DNA from 4 places in the Paenibacillus sp. GCM10027628 genome. Region 4 is predicted to be linked to each of the others. Evidence: riboswitches for the same ligand, from Rfam matches in the RefSeq annotation. Region 4 holds a riboswitch; each other region holds the start of a gene.
The links. Region 4 has a riboswitch for cyclic di-AMP ahead of ACFQZT_RS20605 (hypothetical protein). Riboswitches for the same ligand answer to the same signal wherever they lie in the genome.
Positions count from the first base shown of each region.

Region 1: linked by a shared signal. The riboswitch ahead of ACFQZT_RS16645 (resuscitation-promoting factor) and the one ahead of ACFQZT_RS20605 (hypothetical protein) in region 4 are both predicted to bind cyclic di-AMP.
Region 2: linked by a shared signal. The riboswitch ahead of ACFQZT_RS18400 (stalk domain-containing protein) and the one ahead of ACFQZT_RS20605 (hypothetical protein) in region 4 are both predicted to bind cyclic di-AMP.
Region 3: linked by a shared signal. The riboswitch ahead of ACFQZT_RS07845 (C40 family peptidase) and the one ahead of ACFQZT_RS20605 (hypothetical protein) in region 4 are both predicted to bind cyclic di-AMP.

Region 1 covers NZ_JBHTHA010000018.1:12,379-16,763, forward strand. The annotation lists gene ACFQZT_RS16635 (ABC transporter permease) at 1-304, opposite strand, end outside; gene ACFQZT_RS16640 (ABC transporter ATP-binding protein) at 301-1,044, opposite strand; cyclic di-AMP (ydaO/yuaA leader) riboswitch at 1,327-1,516, shown strand; gene ACFQZT_RS16645 (resuscitation-promoting factor) at 1,806-2,945, shown strand; gene rnmV (ribonuclease M5) at 3,110-3,643, shown strand; gene rsmA (16S rRNA (adenine(1518)-N(6)/adenine(1519)-N(6))-dimethyltransferase RsmA) at 4,129-4,385, shown strand, end outside.
Region 2 covers NZ_JBHTHA010000025.1:16,285-20,669, reverse strand. The annotation lists gene ACFQZT_RS18415 (sensor histidine kinase) at 1-45, opposite strand, end outside; gene liaF (cell wall-active antibiotics response protein LiaF) at 61-723, opposite strand; gene ACFQZT_RS18405 (PspA/IM30 family protein) at 960-1,646, opposite strand; cyclic di-AMP (ydaO/yuaA leader) riboswitch at 1,875-2,026, shown strand; gene ACFQZT_RS18400 (stalk domain-containing protein) at 2,031-2,822, shown strand; gene ACFQZT_RS18395 (polysaccharide deacetylase family protein) at 3,201-3,905, shown strand; gene ACFQZT_RS18390 (hypothetical protein) at 3,910-4,278, shown strand; gene ACFQZT_RS18385 (GNAT family N-acetyltransferase) at 4,253-4,385, opposite strand, start outside.
Region 3 covers NZ_JBHTHA010000004.1:5,552-9,936, forward strand. The annotation lists gene ACFQZT_RS07835 (M1 family metallopeptidase) at 1-1,578, shown strand, start outside; gene ACFQZT_RS07840 (hypothetical protein) at 1,608-2,426, shown strand; cyclic di-AMP (ydaO/yuaA leader) riboswitch at 2,594-2,732, shown strand; gene ACFQZT_RS07845 (C40 family peptidase) at 2,736-3,212, shown strand; gene ACFQZT_RS07850 (DUF4190 domain-containing protein) at 3,370-3,699, shown strand; guanidine-I (ykkC/yxkD leader) riboswitch at 3,757-3,858, shown strand; gene sugE (quaternary ammonium compound efflux SMR transporter SugE) at 3,940-4,260, shown strand; gene ACFQZT_RS07860 (methyltransferase domain-containing protein) at 4,290-4,385, opposite strand, start outside.
Region 4 covers NZ_JBHTHA010000031.1:459-4,843, forward strand. The annotation lists gene ACFQZT_RS20595 (GTP pyrophosphokinase) at 1-387, opposite strand, end outside; gene ACFQZT_RS20600 (hypothetical protein) at 646-1,458, shown strand; gene ACFQZT_RS20605 (hypothetical protein) at 1,470-1,802, opposite strand; cyclic di-AMP (ydaO/yuaA leader) riboswitch at 1,911-2,043, opposite strand; gene ACFQZT_RS20610 (DedA family protein) at 2,090-2,695, opposite strand; gene gntK (gluconokinase) at 2,880-4,385, opposite strand, start outside.

The sequences.
Region 1 (4,385 bases), on a different contig from region 4:
AAGTTCCCATTTGATGCTCAATACGGAGCAGGAACATACGGTCGGGATGGCGCAGCAAGGTACGGATCGGGCTGGATGCGAGCAGCGGAACGAGCAGTACAAGGACGATCCAAATATAAGGATAATTTGTCGGAAGACGCTGCAATATTTTTGCATAATAATAGGAAGAAATAATGACAAGAAACAACACGAAACCTAGGAAGTTACTGCGCGCTGCATATTGCCAGTACCCCATCGATTCCTTTACATAACGTTCAAAGCGTTGCTGCCACAGGATCTGGGTATTCACTTCCATGTTTTTCATAAAGATTCACCCTGCACGAGTTGATAAAAAATGTCGTCTAGTGACGCGTGCTGGAGACCGGTTTGCACGCGCAATTCGCCTAAATCTCCTTGAGCTACCATGTGACCTTTGTGCAGGACGACATAATTGTCGCAATATTTTTCGATGGTTGACAAAATATGCGATGAAATGAGGAAACTGGCGCCTTTTCGCTTCATTTTGACCATCAGCTCCAGTAAGGAACGTATGGCTAGCGGGTCTAGCCCAAGAAACGGTTCGTCGATGATATATAAGGAAGGTTCGATTAGGAAAGCGTTCATAATCATGACCTTCTGCTTCATACCTTTAGATAGGTGGCTGGCGAAACTGTTCAGCTTGTCCTTCATTTGAAACTCTTCCAACAGCGCAGCAGATCTCGACAAATAAGCATCTTTCGACAGTCCGTAAGCCATCGCTGTCAATTCCAAATGCTCACGTATCGTGAGTTCTTCATACAGTTCGGGGCTTTCGGGAACATAGGCGTAAGCTGCGCGATAGGGTATAGGGGCATCAGTCAAAGTTTGGCCATTGATACGGATGTTCCCTTTTTGAGGTTTAAGAAGGCCGAGAATGTTCTTAATGGTCGTACTTTTACCTGCGCCGTTCAGACCTATCAGCCCCATCATTTCTCCTTGCCGAATGGAAAAGGAGAGCTCATGCAGGACCGGTTTGCCCGGCAAATATCCCCCATAAAGAGAGTCAACTTGTAAAATTGGGGTCATCTCATCGCCTCCCTATTTAGCAAATTATTGGTATTTATGAGTCATTTTTATCCAATCTTATTATAAACAAATTCACAAATTTAGCCTAATTTAGGCGTGTGATTGATGAAAATCATCGTATTCGTGTGTTATAATGAGAAAAACGTACCAATAACCCATATTTGCTCAGTAAAATGTCCACAATTCCTGAATTCCGTCCTTTTTATCGATAATCGATAACTTTACAGCAGAAGATTTACAGCGTAATATACTTTTCATAATAACTTAATAACCAATTTGCCATTTTTCCATTCGCTGAGTTCCATTATGGGAACGGGGGAACCGCTGTAAGCCATCGGACACGTAATCCGTGACGGGGTGAACAGAATGATTATCAGGGGTGAATCCTGGTGCTTGCTTCGCAAACATCGGGTAGGGCGACTCTCACGTCCGAATCCGTCAGCTAACCTCGTAAGCGTACAAGAGGGGTAACGATTGTCGTGCTATTTGTATTTCACATGCAAACTAAGCCACGGGAAGAGTCCTCTTCCTGCTGGCTTTTTCATATTTCTGAGGATATTTACAGCCAGGAGCTCATAGGATGATGAATAGCAAAGGGGGTGGGACTACCAGGGGAGTCGGCATAGACCGCACTGCTACTGGGTAAACTCCGCTGCACAAGTTGGAGGGAAACATGTTAAGTTACTACAAAAAAACTTAGTCGCGTCAAATCTGATCATGCGTAACACTCGACGGCGGGGCTTTGAAGGAGGACCGAAGAAGTGGGCAGTATCTCATTAACAGAGACCCATGTAAAACGATCATCCAGCATGTCCTTCGCATTGCGATGGAAGCATGAAAACTTGCGTTTGATTTTAAGCTTAGCTATGATCTCAATCGCGATGACTTTCATGTTTTTGGTGTTGTTGTACGGTACGGCTACCAAGAGCGTATCCGTGGTTGTGAATGGACAAGAAACCGTTGTGCATACGAAGCAATGGGTCCTGCAACGCCTACTGGATGAACAAGCCATTAAGATTGGTGAGCACGATGAAATTTCCGCAGCCCTTACAAGCACAATCAAAGGCGGCGAGAAAATCGTCATCGCTCACGCTTCACCAATTCAACTGACTGCTGATGGAAAGACCACCACTGTTTACACAACTGCAAGAACGGTAGAAAGTGCATTGCAAGATTTACATATTGCACTTGGGGAGCTCGATAAAGTAACTCCCGGACCGATAGCCTCTCTATCTGCCGGCGATGAAATCAAAATCGTCCGTGTGAAGAAAGAGACGGAAGAAGTAACGGAGCCGATCGCGTTCGACACAGAAAAGAAGAACGATGCATCGCTGCTTAAAGGAAAGGAGCAAACCGTCCAAGAAGGTAAAGAGGGCGTACTCCTGAAAAAGAAAGAAAAGACTTACGAAGACGGTAAATTAGTCTCGGAAGCAGTTGTGGATCAACAGGTTCAAACGGAACGTGTAAATAAAGTTGTTGCTGTGGGCACGAAAAACGCAGTTGTCGTTTTGTCGGCTTCATCCCCAAGCGTGGATGAAATTTCCAAGAACGGCGTGAAGTTTGGATATAAACAAATCCTGAAAAATGTGAAGCTGACCGCTTACTCAGCAGGAGCGGAATCGACAGGTAAAGCCGAAGGGGCCCCCGGGTTTGGTAAAACATTCACCGGAACAACCGTTACAGAAGGCAGAACCATTGCCGTCGATCCGAAGGTCATTCCATTGGGATGGTGGGTTTACATTGAGGGCATCGGCTTCCGCCGTGCCGAAGATACAGGCAGCGGTGTAAAGGGCCAGATGATTGATGTTTACTATGAAGATGAAAGCTATGCCAATAGATTTGGTACGAAGCAAGGCTATACGGTCTATGTGGTTGGACCTAAGAAGCCAACGGAGAATTAACGAGTAAACGGCTGTTTAGGCGGGTAGAATGAATCTATAAGCCTTCAGCTTGGGCGAAAGAAGAGGGGATCCCTCTTCTTTTTCTGCGTTGATCCATACCAATCAAGCGTAAGGCCGTGGATGTCGAAACCGAAGGTTCTTTCGTACAGGGAAAGGGATCATTGATGATTAAAGAAGTTATCGTCGTAGAAGGCAAGGACGATACGGCAGCGATTCGCCGAGCTGTCGAGGCGGATACGATCGAAACAGGCGGGTCCGCGATCGGACAAGCCGTGTTGAAGCGGATTGCGCTTGCGCAGCAGCGCAGGGGCGTTATTATTTTTACGGATCCCGATCACGCAGGTGAGCGGATCCGGAAGATTGTGGCAGCCAAGGTACCCGGCTGCAAGCATGCTTTTATTACGCAGGAGCAGGCTGCGTATAAGGGCGATATCGGCGTCGAGAACGCGACGCCCGAGACGATTCGGCAGGCGCTGGCAAGCCTGCGTACAGAGTACGACGGCGCCGTCTCCATGCTGACGATGGAAGATTTAATGGCGGCGGGGCTCATTGTCCATCCCGAGGCGGCTTCTCGCAGGCTTGAGGTAGGCAAGGCGCTCGGTATCGGCTATTGCAACGGCAAGCAATTTTATAAACGCTGCGCGATGTTTCAAATCACGCGTGAGGAGTTTGAAGCGGCGTTAGAGTGTTTGAAGTAATGCGTTTGCGTCAAAGCAACATACATAATGAGAAGTAGTGGGAAGCGGCTCGAGAGTGACTTTAGCATGGAAAAACCGTGTTAAATCCAATCAGTTGGGCATCCTTAGCGTCATCCGGCGACTTTAGCGCGGAAAAACCGTCTTAAAGTGGTGGAGTTGCCGATTCGAGGCCGGTTAACGCTGAAAAACCGTGTTAAACCCCATCAGCTGAGCATCCACAGCGTCATCCGGCGACTTTAGCGCGGAAAAACCGTCTTAAAGTGACGGAATTACGGATTCGAGTCCGGTTAAGACGGAAAAACCGTGTTAAATCCAATCAGTTGGGCATCCTCAACGTCATCCAGTAACTTTAGCGCTGAAAAACCGTCATAAGGCGACGGAATTGCCGATTCGAGGCCGGTTAAGGCTGAAAAACCGTGTTAAACTATACGGAGGCACGGCTCGGAAGTGAATGAAGAACCTAATTATAAAAAGAGGGCTATACGATGCATACATCTAATCGCGTGACATCCGATGATGTCGCAACACCGAGTAAGACGAAGGAGATTCTGAAGCGGCACGACCTTGTGTTGAAAAAAAGTCTCGGTCAGAACTTTCTGATTGACCACAATATTTTAAATAAGATCGTGTCCGCCGCCGAGCTCGGCCCGGACAAGGGCGCGCTGGAGATCGGCCCCGGCATCGGGGCGCTTACCCAGCAGCTCGCCAAGCTGGCCGGACGCGTCCTGGCCATCGAGATCGA
Region 2 (4,385 bases), on a different contig from region 4:
GCTGCGCCATATCATATTCGTTAATTTCCGTTTATAGCCGTCCAAAGCGCGATGACCCTCCTATAACACTTTGATATTGATATCTCCTACGATGTAAGACAGAACAAGTTTCACCCGATGATCACAATTGTCATAATTGGCGGACTGCCACATGAGCTTATTCAACACGCCGCTTTCTCGCTCGCTTGCAATTTGTATTTGACCAAGGGTCACAGAGGCTGTCACGGTAACACCGATATCATCCGGCACTTTTATGTCCACATCGCCGACAACGCCTTGTAGAATTACCGTCGTTTCCTTTTGCTCCAGGATGGCCAGGGACAGGTCGATATAAGTTTCCCCGAGAATGTACCATATACTGCTGTTGCGTAAAATCCAAGGCTCCCTGCCTAGACGGACGCTATCCACCAGCTTCTGCTTTTGGATGTACGAATCATCCCTATGCACCTGCTTGGAACGAATGAAGAACAAACCGAGCGAAATCAAGACAACGGATAAAACAATCGTGATATGATTGCCAAATAAAATAACGGCCCCCACGCCTATCAATACGTAGCCTTTGCGTTCCCTGCGCGAGCGGAGTCGATGAATGCCTAGCAGAATGAGGACAACCGCAAGAATGGGAAAAAAGCCAATCGTATGATCCAGAAGCAAAAAAAGACCGGCTCCAATCAGCACTAGCGCTGTATTCCGGTTACGGTTGTTTTTGGTTTCTTCTCCCATCGTTGCACCTCCTCTGGCTGCCGTTTATCTTTCATGATTCTTTTTAAGAAACCATTTATACTTCTTACACAAAATGAGCCCGTTTTGCATCTTTCCTAGCATACCATAAGAATGGACGACCTCCAAGAAGCAAATGCTTGCGCCGCAAGGCTTGAGCATCGAAATGAAGGTCGTTTGAACTGAGAAGTGCACCTGTTTGCTTCAGTTGCGAGTCACTGTAAAATCCGCAGAAAGAACTACTTCCTGCCGCGCTTGTTCACTTCGTCGCGCTCATTACCGCGGCGATGCTGCCAGTCATGCTGCAGCTTGCCGCGCAGTGCGTGCCATTCCTGCTGAAGGTTGCCGCCGGCCTCCTTCAGCGTATCCCGCGACAGGCGGCCCGCTTCGCGGAGCCCCTGCAGCGCTTCGCGGCCGAGCTCGCGGCCGGCGACTTCCAGCTCGCGCAGCGTGTCGCGAGCGCCCTGCTCGTGCGGCCCGCCCGGCGGCTGCACGCCGTCACTGTGCGGCGCGGCCCCGCCGCCGCGCGACGCTTCTGCTGCAAGCGAAGCACGCAGCAGCCGCAGCTCCTCCGCGAGCGCGAGGACTTCGTCCTGGCAGCTCGCGTATTGCGCGCGGTAGTGCTCGCACGCCGCTTCCTCGCGCAGCTTCTCTTGCAGCGCGAGCCGTGCGAGCTCCTCCTCGCCGGCACGCATCGCCAGCTCGGCCTGCTCGCTGCGCAGTTGCGCCATCTCGTCTGCGGTCACGCTTTGCCGGCGCAGCTCGAACGCCCGCTGCAGCGCATCCTGATAGCGCTCCTCCAAGACTGCTACCTTCGATGACGATGTGCCTGCAGCTCCGCCGTTGCGCTCATGCATATCCAAACGCTCTTCCGCTTCGTTCCAAGCAGCCTCCGCCATTTTCCCGATCCGATTCAACACTTTCATCTACCGCACCCCATGTTCCATTTATTTTAAAATCGTTGCCTTGCGAATGAGTAATTGCCGTTGACTCCACTCTCGCTGCCGACCTTTGCTTCCTTCATGCTACTATCGTAAACCAAAGCCAACGAGGTCAAAACGGACCCGCGACTGTTTTTCAACCTAGACCAAGGTCCAGTATCCACTCTGGGTTCCCACATTTTGGTCGTTGTTTCATTGAAGCCGATAGTGCTAAACTATTTGAAGCCGAGTCCGGCGCACAGACAAAGTGCCGGTACGGGGGACGATTTACTTGGGGTGAATATTTGCTGATTCTTGAAGCAGACTAGGGAGAACCTTCTTCCCGAACCCGTCAACTAACCTCGGAGGCTCATGAAGGAGGAATACCAATTGAATAGAGTAGCCAAAGGGCTAACGAGCCTTGCTGTGTTCGCCACAGTCTTGGTAGGAGGCTTTATTTCACCATTTTCGGCACATGCGGCTGAAATGGACGTGAAAGTTCAAGTTAACGATGATCTTATCCATTTTCCGGATGCACAGCCTTTTATCGATACGAATCACACAACGCAGGTCCCGATTCGCTTTGTAACCGAGAAACTTGGATATGCCCTTCAGTGGCAAAAAGAAGGAGACCAGATCAAGGTCACTTTGAATAATGAGAAACACACGATCACGTTGACTTCAGGACAAAAAGAAGCAAAAATTGATAATGCCTCTGTGGAGATGGAATCTCACGCTGAATACCAGGACGGCCGCGTATATGTGCCACTTCGCTTTATATCCGAAGCTTCCAGTATTCCTGTTCAGTGGGACTCCGGCAGTAAGCTTGCTATCTTGAGCAAAGACGGCAATCATCACGCTCCCGACTACGAACAGTTTGATGCGACTGCCTATTCAGCTGATCCTTCCGAAAACGGCGGTTTTGGCGCTGTGGACTATCTTGGTAATCCTCTAGCGCTTGGCACGGTTGCGGTTGATCCTAACGTAATCCCGCTCGGTTCCAAGCTTTATATCGAAGGCTATAGCTTTAACGGTCTGCCAGCTGGCGGAATGTATGCTTACGCCACGGATATAGGCGGTTCTGTAAAAGGGAATCATCTTGACATTTTCATTCCCGGTTCCAAGGAATCCTTGAAACAATTTGGCATTCAATCCATTAAGGTCTATCGGGTATCGAACTAAAGGTTCCATGCAAAAAAAGCTGAACGCTGGAGATTTCACTCTTCAACGCTCAGCTTTTTTTACTAGTTAATGTTTAAATCCTTTACAGAACAAAAACGTTAGGAATACCCTTTCTATGAAATTCTGGGCATGCTTAAAAAATGGAGACAAACGTACTGAAACGTTGCTCCCAAGGATCATGGGTCCAATTTTTTATATTTTTCATCTTTCCAGACGAGAAGATGGCGGATTGACAAAGACGACCTGGCTATTAGCCAGGTTTTTCTCATATGAACTTTTGAAACCTTCCCATATTTAACATTCTCCGCCTGCGTATAGGTTTCATTTGCAATCCAGAAACTAGCCTTTATCTGCACGATTTCTGGAGGTACGGAACCCATGCGCAAACCGGTATCCAAGTTTTTGACTTTCATTCAACTCGTTGTTCTCCTTCTATTTTCAACAGCAGCCATGCCTGTTCCCCAAAGCAAAGTTGTTTGGAATGTGGCAACGAACCAAAAACTTGTCGCTCTAACTTTTGATGACGGCCCGAATCCCGTCTACACCCCTCAAGTGCTTGACGTGCTTAAGCAGTACGATGCCAAAGCAACATTTTTCGTGCTGGGCAAACGTGTGCAGATGTACCCTCAAATTGCGATTCGCGAAGTGAACGAAGGCCATGAGATTGCCAACCATACGTATGACCATCATTTTCTCAAACACGTCAGCCCGGAAAAGCTGAAGGAAGAAATTGAACAGACGCAGGAGATCATTTTTGACATTACCGAACAAACGCCCCATGTGTTCCGTCCGCCTGGAGGTTTCTACAACCAATCGCTTTTGGAGCTGGCCAAGCAGGATCGTTTCACAGTGGTCATGTGGTCATGGTACCAAGACACCAAAGACTGGAAGAAGCCGGGAGTTCAAAAAATCGTCCAATCCGTCTTGAACAACATTCACAACGGCGACATCATTTTGTTCCATGATTTAGAGGGAGATTGTACGCAGACTGTGGAAGCCTTGAAAATCGTACTGCCTGAACTTAAGAAACTAGGCTATCAATTTCTGACCGTGACGGATTTGATTTCGAGGATGAACAAGTAACAGAATGACAGTGCTCAAAATAGGAACAATCGCCTTATTCGCTTTCTTCCAATGGATGTATAGCTCAATCCAGCCGGAAAGACCGATTACGGAGTTGTCATATGTTGAAGTTTTCCAACCGTCCACCGAACGCGTCATCTTGCGTTTCCCCTGCACGGAGCAGGTCCGGCATGAGACGACAGCTTGGCTCAAGTCAATCACTTCGCTATCAGGCCGGTTTACAATTGAACCGCCAAAAGACGGCCTTGTGGTCCATGTCCCACTGAAGCCGCCTCTATCCTTTTCCCACTTCCATTTCAGCCATAACCTGAAGCCGTTTCTCAAACAATACCACTTACTTCCGTATCTTAAAAGAAGTCAGCCAGATAAGTAGTCCTATTCGGAACAGCCTTTTCCAACATATGAATAAGCTCAGGAGCCCCTTCTAACCGATCGACCTGGGCTAAAAAGCTTGCTTTCTGATAACCCATCAGGAGTGTG
Region 3 (4,385 bases), on a different contig from region 4:
AGCATCGGGAGCATCGACCTGCTTTCGGTGAAAGCCGATGACGGAAGCGATCTCACCAGACGGATGGAATTCGTTCAGCCCGATGACGGAAATAAAGATGACCATACTTTGCTGAAAATCCCGCTGCCTAAAGCCGTTGGGGCCGGTGAGCGCGTCACGATCCAAACCGAATTTCTCGTCAAACTGCCTTCCGCTTTCGCCAGGATGGGCTATGTCGGCGACTTCGTCATGGCAGGCCAATGGTTCCCCAAGGTGGCCGCTTATGAGAAGGCAGGCACTCGCGGACGCACAACGGAGGGTTGGAACCTGCATCAATATCATGGCAATTCGGAGTTTTATTCCGATTTCGGCATCTATGACGTGAAAATCCAAGTGCCGGCCAGCTATACCGTTGCCGCTACCGGATTCCCGGTAAAACCGGCCGTGACGGATAACGACACGAAAACGTATCAATTCTACGCCGAAGACGTGCATGATTTCGCTTGGTCGGCATCGCCGAACTTTATCTATGCGGAAGAACCGTTCTCCACCCCGCAAATTCCCGGTGTCAAAATCAAGCTTTATCTTGATCCGAACCATAAAGATTTGAAAGACCGGTATATGTACGCTGCCAAAAAAGCGTTGGCCCGTTACAGCCAGTGGTACGGTACATATCCGTACTCGACCTTATCCATTGTTGTGCCGCCCCCTGGCGGCAACGGTGCCGGAGGGATGGAATACCCAACGCTGGTTACGGCTTGGGGGGCCAATGACAAGGATCCGGATCTCGAACTTGAGCGGGTTGTCGTTCATGAAATCGGCCATCAATACTTCTATGGGCTAGTCGCCACCAATGAATTCGAAGAAGCTTGGTTGGATGAAGGCTTCACTTCTTACGCCGAGGATAAAGTCATGGAGGCCGAGTACGGCGTATCGCCGAATCTGCCTGTGGAATCCAGCTATATCACATCGCCTAATGCGCTGCAGCTGGATGCCTGGAAGTACAAAGGGCACGGGGAATACGCAGATAACGTGTATACCCGGGCTAAGCTGGTGCTGAAAGCGATGGAAAAGCAGGTCGGCAGCAAAACGATGGATCGCATTATGCATACCTACTTCCAGAGATGGGAATTCAAACATCCTTCAACGAAGGACTTCCAAAAGGTTGTTGAAGATGTCACCAAAACGAAATGGGACGATTTTTTCAATCAATATGTGTATGGCAACATGATGATGGACTATACGGTCGAGAGCATTCAAGTCAAGCCAGACGGGACCAAAGGCGCCGGTTCTTACGAAAGTACGATTCTCATCTCGAAGCGCGGCGGCAACTCTCCGGCGGTCCCCATTCACTTCCATTTTGCCGACGGCACCTCATTGGACAAAACGTGGGATGGCGCCAACAGCAGCATCGAATACAAGCTCACCCATACAGCTCCAGTCGATTGGGTACGGATTGATCCGAATTATTCGCTGGTGCTGGAAAACAAGCATATTAACAATTACATGCAAACGGAAGTCGACCCGAAATGGAAAATTCGCTGGAATCTCGGCATCATTCAGCTCATGCAAACGATTTTTGGCTGGGTCGCTTGGTAGTTATCACAATATTTTAGGGGGGGACTGCCTTGAAAAGTTACATGAAGACCGGCTTAAGGGCGGCCTTGCAGCAGCCTTTCGCTGTCATCGCCTTATTTCTTTACCAAATGGGCTGGGGCGCTCTGCTCTATAAGCTGGTGCAGTCAGTGCTGGTACCGCTGATGCATCGCTTCCCTGGCGGCGGTCAGCCGAAGCAGGCGATGCAGCTCTTCCTGGCCGAAGGACAATTTCAACTGCTCAAAACGGATCTCAGTCACTCTTACCTCTGGTGGCTGGCCGCGCTCTTAGGCGCTCGCATGCTGCTTACACCCATGCTGAACGCAGGTGTCTATTACTCGCTGACACATCGTCACCAGAATGCTGGCTATCGCTTTTTCAAAGGAATCAAGGAGCTCACACTCCCTTTCCTGATCACTTACTTTGTGCGGATGGTCCTCTCCTTACTGCCGCTCCTCTGGCTCCTCCCGAAGGTGCAAACGATATACGCTCATACGACTTCTTACGAAGAAGCGGCTCTACAGATGCTCCCCTGGCTTTTGGGGCTGCTCAGCTACGGTTTTCTATTAAACTTGCTTTTCATGTATGTGCAATTCGCGATTGCTGCTAGAATCGGCATTATTTCCACGTTTATCACTTTCATACGCTATTCGCTGCCGATCCTCGGACTCGCACTTCTTATCCTGCTCATATCGGGACTATTGACGGGGATTACGGTCACAGCGACCTACATCTGGGCCGGCCTGGTGGCACTACTCATCTATCAGTTGTATCCGCTGTTCAACATGTTTTTGCAAATGTGGGCGATCACATCCCAATATCAGCTCTGGACTGCCAAAATGAACAAATAAAATCAGCGAAAAATGCCCAAATTTCAAAAGATATGCCAGTCCCTTGAAAAAAGGGGCTTTTTTTTGTCTATTTTAAGAAATATTTCACATATTTTTATAGAATAGCGCATAGAGAAGGAGGAATTTCGATGTTTATGACGAATCCTTAGGACTAGCATCAAAAAACCAAATATTTCATGCCGAATTCCCACTTTTTGTGGGAAACGGGGGAACCATTCCGGGTGAATTGATCTTGCCAGACAGGGATCATAGGGAACCTTCAACCGAACCCTCCAGCTAACCTCGTAGGCACCGGAAGGAGACAAGCAGTTGAAAAAGGTTGTTGCTCTCGTTTTCAGTCTTGTTTTGTTTTTGAGTATAGGTGCAGGTAGCGTTTTTGCAGCAGAATCCAAACTGGATGAAACGGTAGACGGCTTAATCGGAACCCCATATAAATTTGCGGGTACTACGACCAATGGCTTTGATTGCTCCGGCTTCACCTCTTATGTGTTCGAGCAATTCGGTATCGATCTTCCGCACAGCTCCAAATCACAAGACCAAGAAGGCTACTGGGTTGACAAATCCGACCTTCGAAAAGGCGATCTCGTCTTTTTCAACACCGATGGTAAAGGGATTTCTCACGTAGGCATCTACCTCGGAGACGGTGAATTCATTCACTCCGCTACCAATCACGGTGTTGTAAAAAACAAGCTAAGCGAGTCCTACTACGCGAAGCGGTACGTATCAGCCAGACGTGTACTCTGGGATGATATTTACAACCAATTGACTGCCGTCCAATCCAAGTAAAATTCTCGCAATACTCAAGAATGAAGCCCAGACAAGCCCAGCTCGATCGAGCCGCCGTCGGGCTTTTATTCATTTCGGAAACTTGCACTAGATACACAGGTAAGATCTGGTTATAATGGGGCATAGATCTTTTTGAAAAACTCGAAGGAGGTTCTATATGGAACCGTATCTGAACGGCACGCAGCCCCCGTTCCAACAACAACCGCAATCATCACAAACTAACGGTAAATCTATCGCCGCTATGGTGTTGGGTATTTTATCCATTGTCATTCCTTATGTGGGCATCATCTTGGGGATCATAGCCATCGTGCTTTCACGCATTGCTTCGAAAGAAATACAGCTTCGCGGCGAGCAAGGCAAAGGCTTTGCAATTACAGGTCTCGTATGCGGAATTATTGGAACGGCGTTGTATGCGATCATTATCGCATTTTTTGTCATTATTTTTATATTTGCAATATCGACGTCCAATTTCCCCAGCACTTTTTAGCCGGGTTTAGCTGTAACTTGAACTTGACATGTCATGTGAGGCGTCATATAATAACGCCAAGTCGTTTTCTAGGGTTCCGTGGCGTTCGCGCCAGCCTGGTCCAAGGGAAAACACACAGCGGATACGCTGTGGTCACGGAGGGGGAAAAGCCCGGGAGTCTTATCGCTTTAGCGATATTGCTTCCAGGCTTTTTCTTTTTTTGTGGCCAAATTAATTGCTTTATGAAAAGGAGTGGATAAAGTGGCTTGGTTGCATTTAGTTATTGCCGGCGTTTTTGAAGTCGTGTGGGCGATTTCATTGAAATTTTCCAATGGATTTACTCGTCTTATCCCTACAAGCATCACGATCGCCGGGATGGTTGTAAGCTTTTATTTTCTCGCTATAGCGACTAAAACGCTGCCCATCGGCACAGCCTACGCGGCTTGGACAGGAATTGGCGCCGTAGGGGCGATTATTGTCGGTATACTGTTTCTCCATGAACCGGTTAGTTTGATGCGCATTCTGTTCATGAGTCTAATCCTGGTTGGCGTACTTGGTCTGAAATTCACTTCGGGTCATTGATGGGTGGCGATCGGAACCCATTTGTATATTTACGCGACCGTGTAGCTCACATACCAGAAACTGCTTCCGACGAAAATATTCAAATGCTTCGCATATGGCTTGAAAATGTCTTTCAGCTCTTCGTA
Region 4 (4,385 bases):
ATAACCGTTCTGCTTGGGGTGCTTAATGTAATCTTTTTCCTCGATCACCTTTAAGTCACTTTGATTTTTGAGCATTTCACTTATTAAGTAAATGTCCGATATAAAAGAACAAGTAATGCGTAATCCCGCAATGTCTTTAATGTTGTCCCTGATACAGGGAAATGAAATATCGCAGCCTTTTCTAAAAAGTTTATTTACAATGCTTTCCGGCGACTTCAAGCGAGATTTTGTATGCTCAATCGGGTTATATTCATGCAGCATCTCGAATTCCTGGACTAAAATTTCAATTCTTGTTTCCATTTCATCCAGCGCGAATTTATACATCATCATAAAACGAGTGATATCGTTTTTAAACTGTTTTAACTGATTTATTGAAAGCTGGTTCATCATCATTTTGTTTCCTTCCCATAATTTATGGTTATTTTCCCATCTACCGCTAGTTTAAAGTACATTTGCCCCTAGCGCAAATTTCACGCTAACTCCGTTCTCTTGACACCCGCCGAGACCTATTGTATAGTTACACATATAAATTCATTTGGACGGCTTACGATGGAAGCACCCGTAAGAATAGGCTTATCGCCTTTCTTGCAGGTGCTTTTTTTGTCGTTAAATCCGCCACATTCTATCCGTTCAGGAGGAGGAATCATGATGAAAAGATTTATTAGTTTCGTAGTTTTACTTACCGCGCTTATGTCAGCCATTCCAGTCACAGTTGCGGCCGCTGCCTCACTTGAGATGACGCCAGCCCTTCAAGCATCGCTCGACAAAACGATTGCAAACACCAGTCAAGCGCAGGGAAGCAAAATTAAATCGCAAGTGAACGAATTCCTTACGCTGCAGAATCAGGATCAAGACTGGGAGGCTAAAATTAGCGCTCTACACAAAGAGAACGAGGAAAAAGAGGCCGCGCTCAATAAGCAAATCAAAGAAATCGATGCAGCCAAGCTGGACAAATTAGAAGCCGATACGATCCAAGCGCGAGAACGGTACAAACCGTTATTTTCTCGTTATACCGAATTAAATAAACAAATTGAGGCCACCAAATTGCTGAAAAACAAGGACCTCAGCAGCATCCTTCGTTTTCAGGCCAGCGCCATGAGAATTCCTGTGCAGTTAGCACGTTTGGACATCAAAGCAAAAGAAGATGCATTGCGGGATGCTAAGGACAAAGCGTCCAAATTAATGAAAAAAATCCGCGGCACCCTAGTGGACATCGATCCCATTAACGTACAAATTAAAGCCAAGAAAAGTGCTATTAAAGACATCGAATCCAGCCAAACTCCGCTATGGAGTTTATTTAAACAAGCAGTGAAGAAAGGAGATGCACCAGGTGTGCTGAGCTCACTCTCCCCCCTGATCTCCCTATCCCGCCAAATCGCCCCAGAGCGACAAAAGATCATTAAACTTGAGGGAAAAATCAGCGATATCCTTGCTATTGCCAAGGCGCAATTGCCATAAAGGCGTACACATCATTGGCTCAAGATTCCCTTCATCACTTCCCAAAGTACATCGCATAGATCATCGTCTTGATAACTTTGACCTGATAAAGAAATCTTCCATACATCGGAGTCAAACTGCATCTTAAACGATGCGTCACTGCCCGAAAGGTAATCGATCATCTGCCCGATGTTTAACAAAGGAAGTGATCTATGTTTCTCGACTCCGTTTAAGTAATAGATCATCTCTTCTTGATCAGCGAATAACATATATTCACCTTCTTGAGGCGTCCACTGACTCCGAAGACTCTCCTGCTGATCACTATCAAGCTGTTGCAAGTGTTCTGCCTTAAGACGTTGGTTCATGAGCTCCTCCTTTATGGTACGAAATGAATAACCAATATTTGGGTGGAGCCCTATGCAAAAAGGACCCGTAAACACGGGTCCGTGAATGCAAAAAAGCATAAAAAAGCAGACTGACCCATCCATTGCTGACGAGGTTAGCTGTCGGGCTCGGGAAAGATGGTTCCCTACATGAAACATGATTCGCCCCAAAAAAATGGTTCCCCCGCTTTCCGCCTTAACGGAAATTAAGCGTATTTTACTCATACTCAATCGCTCGGAATGCGTCAATTGCCGATACTTTCCTGCATCTAACCCGTGCTACCCTTGCGCCACTTCAATAGGAAGAATACAATTAGCACCACACACAGTCCAATAAGAACGTATTTCAATGATTGTTCCACTTGCATAAAAATTAACTGCCACTGTTCACCGAATATGTATCCGATACCGAAAAATACTATTACCCATAAGGCCGCGCCGATATAGGCATATAGCGCAAAGGTGCGGTATGGAACACGGATCATTCCAACAAAATAGCCGATAAATTGTCTGAGTCCGGGTATAAAATAACTCAACAGGAGCAGTCTATTTCCATATTTCTCGTAGTATTTCTTGGTTTTCTCTAAGTGTGCCGGTTTTAAAAACAACCATTTTCCATACCGCTCTATTAGCGGCATACCCAGCTTGCATCCGATCCAGTAAGTGATCGTCATCCCTAATACGGACCCAGCATAAGCCATCCCCATTGCCGGGATCCATTCGAGAACGCCTTTATAGGATAAATAACCCGAATAGGTCAGCGTCGTATTTCCCGGAGGTATGGGCAGCGCTATGGCATCCAAAGGCAGACCGATTAACAATACCAGGTACCCATATTGCGCAAACAATTGCTCGACGAAGTCCAGAACTTTCACCAGACACCCCCTCATTCATCCAAAAAGAAGAGAACCATACTGACTATTTTACATGTTTCAGGACCAACACGCACTGTCCGGAAGCTTAGCTTAAACCACGACCTGAGTCTAGTTAAGTTTCAAAAATTTCGAATGCCAAAAAGACACCCCCTCGGGTGCCTCTTTGTTTTAGGCATACTTGCACTTATTCTCTTACAAGTTTTTGCTGAAATTTCGCTATAGCTTCGTATTCCGCTTCGAGCTTGCGCGAAATTTGGATATAAATCGGCAACAGCTGGTGATAGATCTCTGCATGCTCTCTGATGGGTTGATGCTGATGTGTGGAACCGACCATATTCGCAACGATCTCCAGCGTATCTGCTTTTCCGATAGCATTTAATCCAAGGACGACAGCGCCCAGGCATGAGCTTTCAAAGCTTTCTGGAATAACGACTTCCTGATCGAAAATATCCGACATCATTTGACGCCATAAGGGCGCACGGGCAAATCCCCCCGTTGCGTGAATTTTCTTGGGCCGTCCGATGCTTTCCTCCATGGCTAACAATACCGTGTACAGGTTAAAAATGACCCCTTCCAGAACAGAGCGGATCATATGTTCCTTCCGGTGGTGCATATTCAAACCAAAGAATGACCCCCGGGCGTTCGAATTCCATAGCGGTGCCCGTTCGCCGGTTAAATAAGGGTGAAAAATTAATCCGTCAGAACCCGGACTCACCTTCTCAACGATTTGCATCAATAAATCATAGGGATCGATCCCCAATCGCTTGGCCGTCTCGACTTCCGACGCCGCGAATTCATCCCTCGCCCAGCGCAGCAGCATGCCGCCATTATTGACCGCTCCGCCGATCACCCAGTGCTTTTCCGTTAATGCGTAACAAAAAATTCTCCCTTTCGGATCGGTCACCGGTTTGTCCACAACGGTTCTTATCGCGCCGCTCGTCCCTATTGTCGCCGCGACTACGCCCGGTTCGATCGCGTTCACGCCAAGATTGGACAGAACGCCATCACTGGCTCCGACAATGAATGGAGTGGACGGATCAAATCCCATTTCTTCTGCGAAGACAGTATGCATCCCCTTCAATGCAAAAGTCGTAGGTACAAGCCTCGACAGTTGGTTTCTTGACACCCCGGCGATCTCGAGAGCCTCCTCGTCCCAATCCAGCTTTTCCAGATTCAACATGCCGGTCGCTGACGCAATGGAATGATCGATAACATACTCGCCAAATAGTTTGGCGAACACATATTCTTTGATCGAAATGAATTTGCTTGCCTTTTGAAATAAATACGCATTATCATGGCGGAGCCACATTAGTTTGGGCAGCGGAGACATGGGATGAATCGGCGTTCCTGTTCGCAAATAGATGTCATGCCCATTCATTTCACGTTTTAAACGTTCCGCCCAAGCTGCACTTCGGTTGTCCCCCCAAGTGATGCATCGCGTAAGCGGTTTGCCTTCGGCATCAACAACAATGACACTGTGCATAGCCGAACTGAATGAAACGAACAGGACTTGTTCAGGCCTAGCCCCGCTTTGAACCATAACCCGTTTTAGCGTATGAATAACTGCGCGAAAGATTTGGTCAGGGTCTTGCTCGGCCACCGACGAAGAAGGTGTAAATAAGGGGTATCCTTCGTCCGCCTTGGTCACAACCTTCCCGTTTTCTTCGAACATAACGGCTTTCGTGCTCGT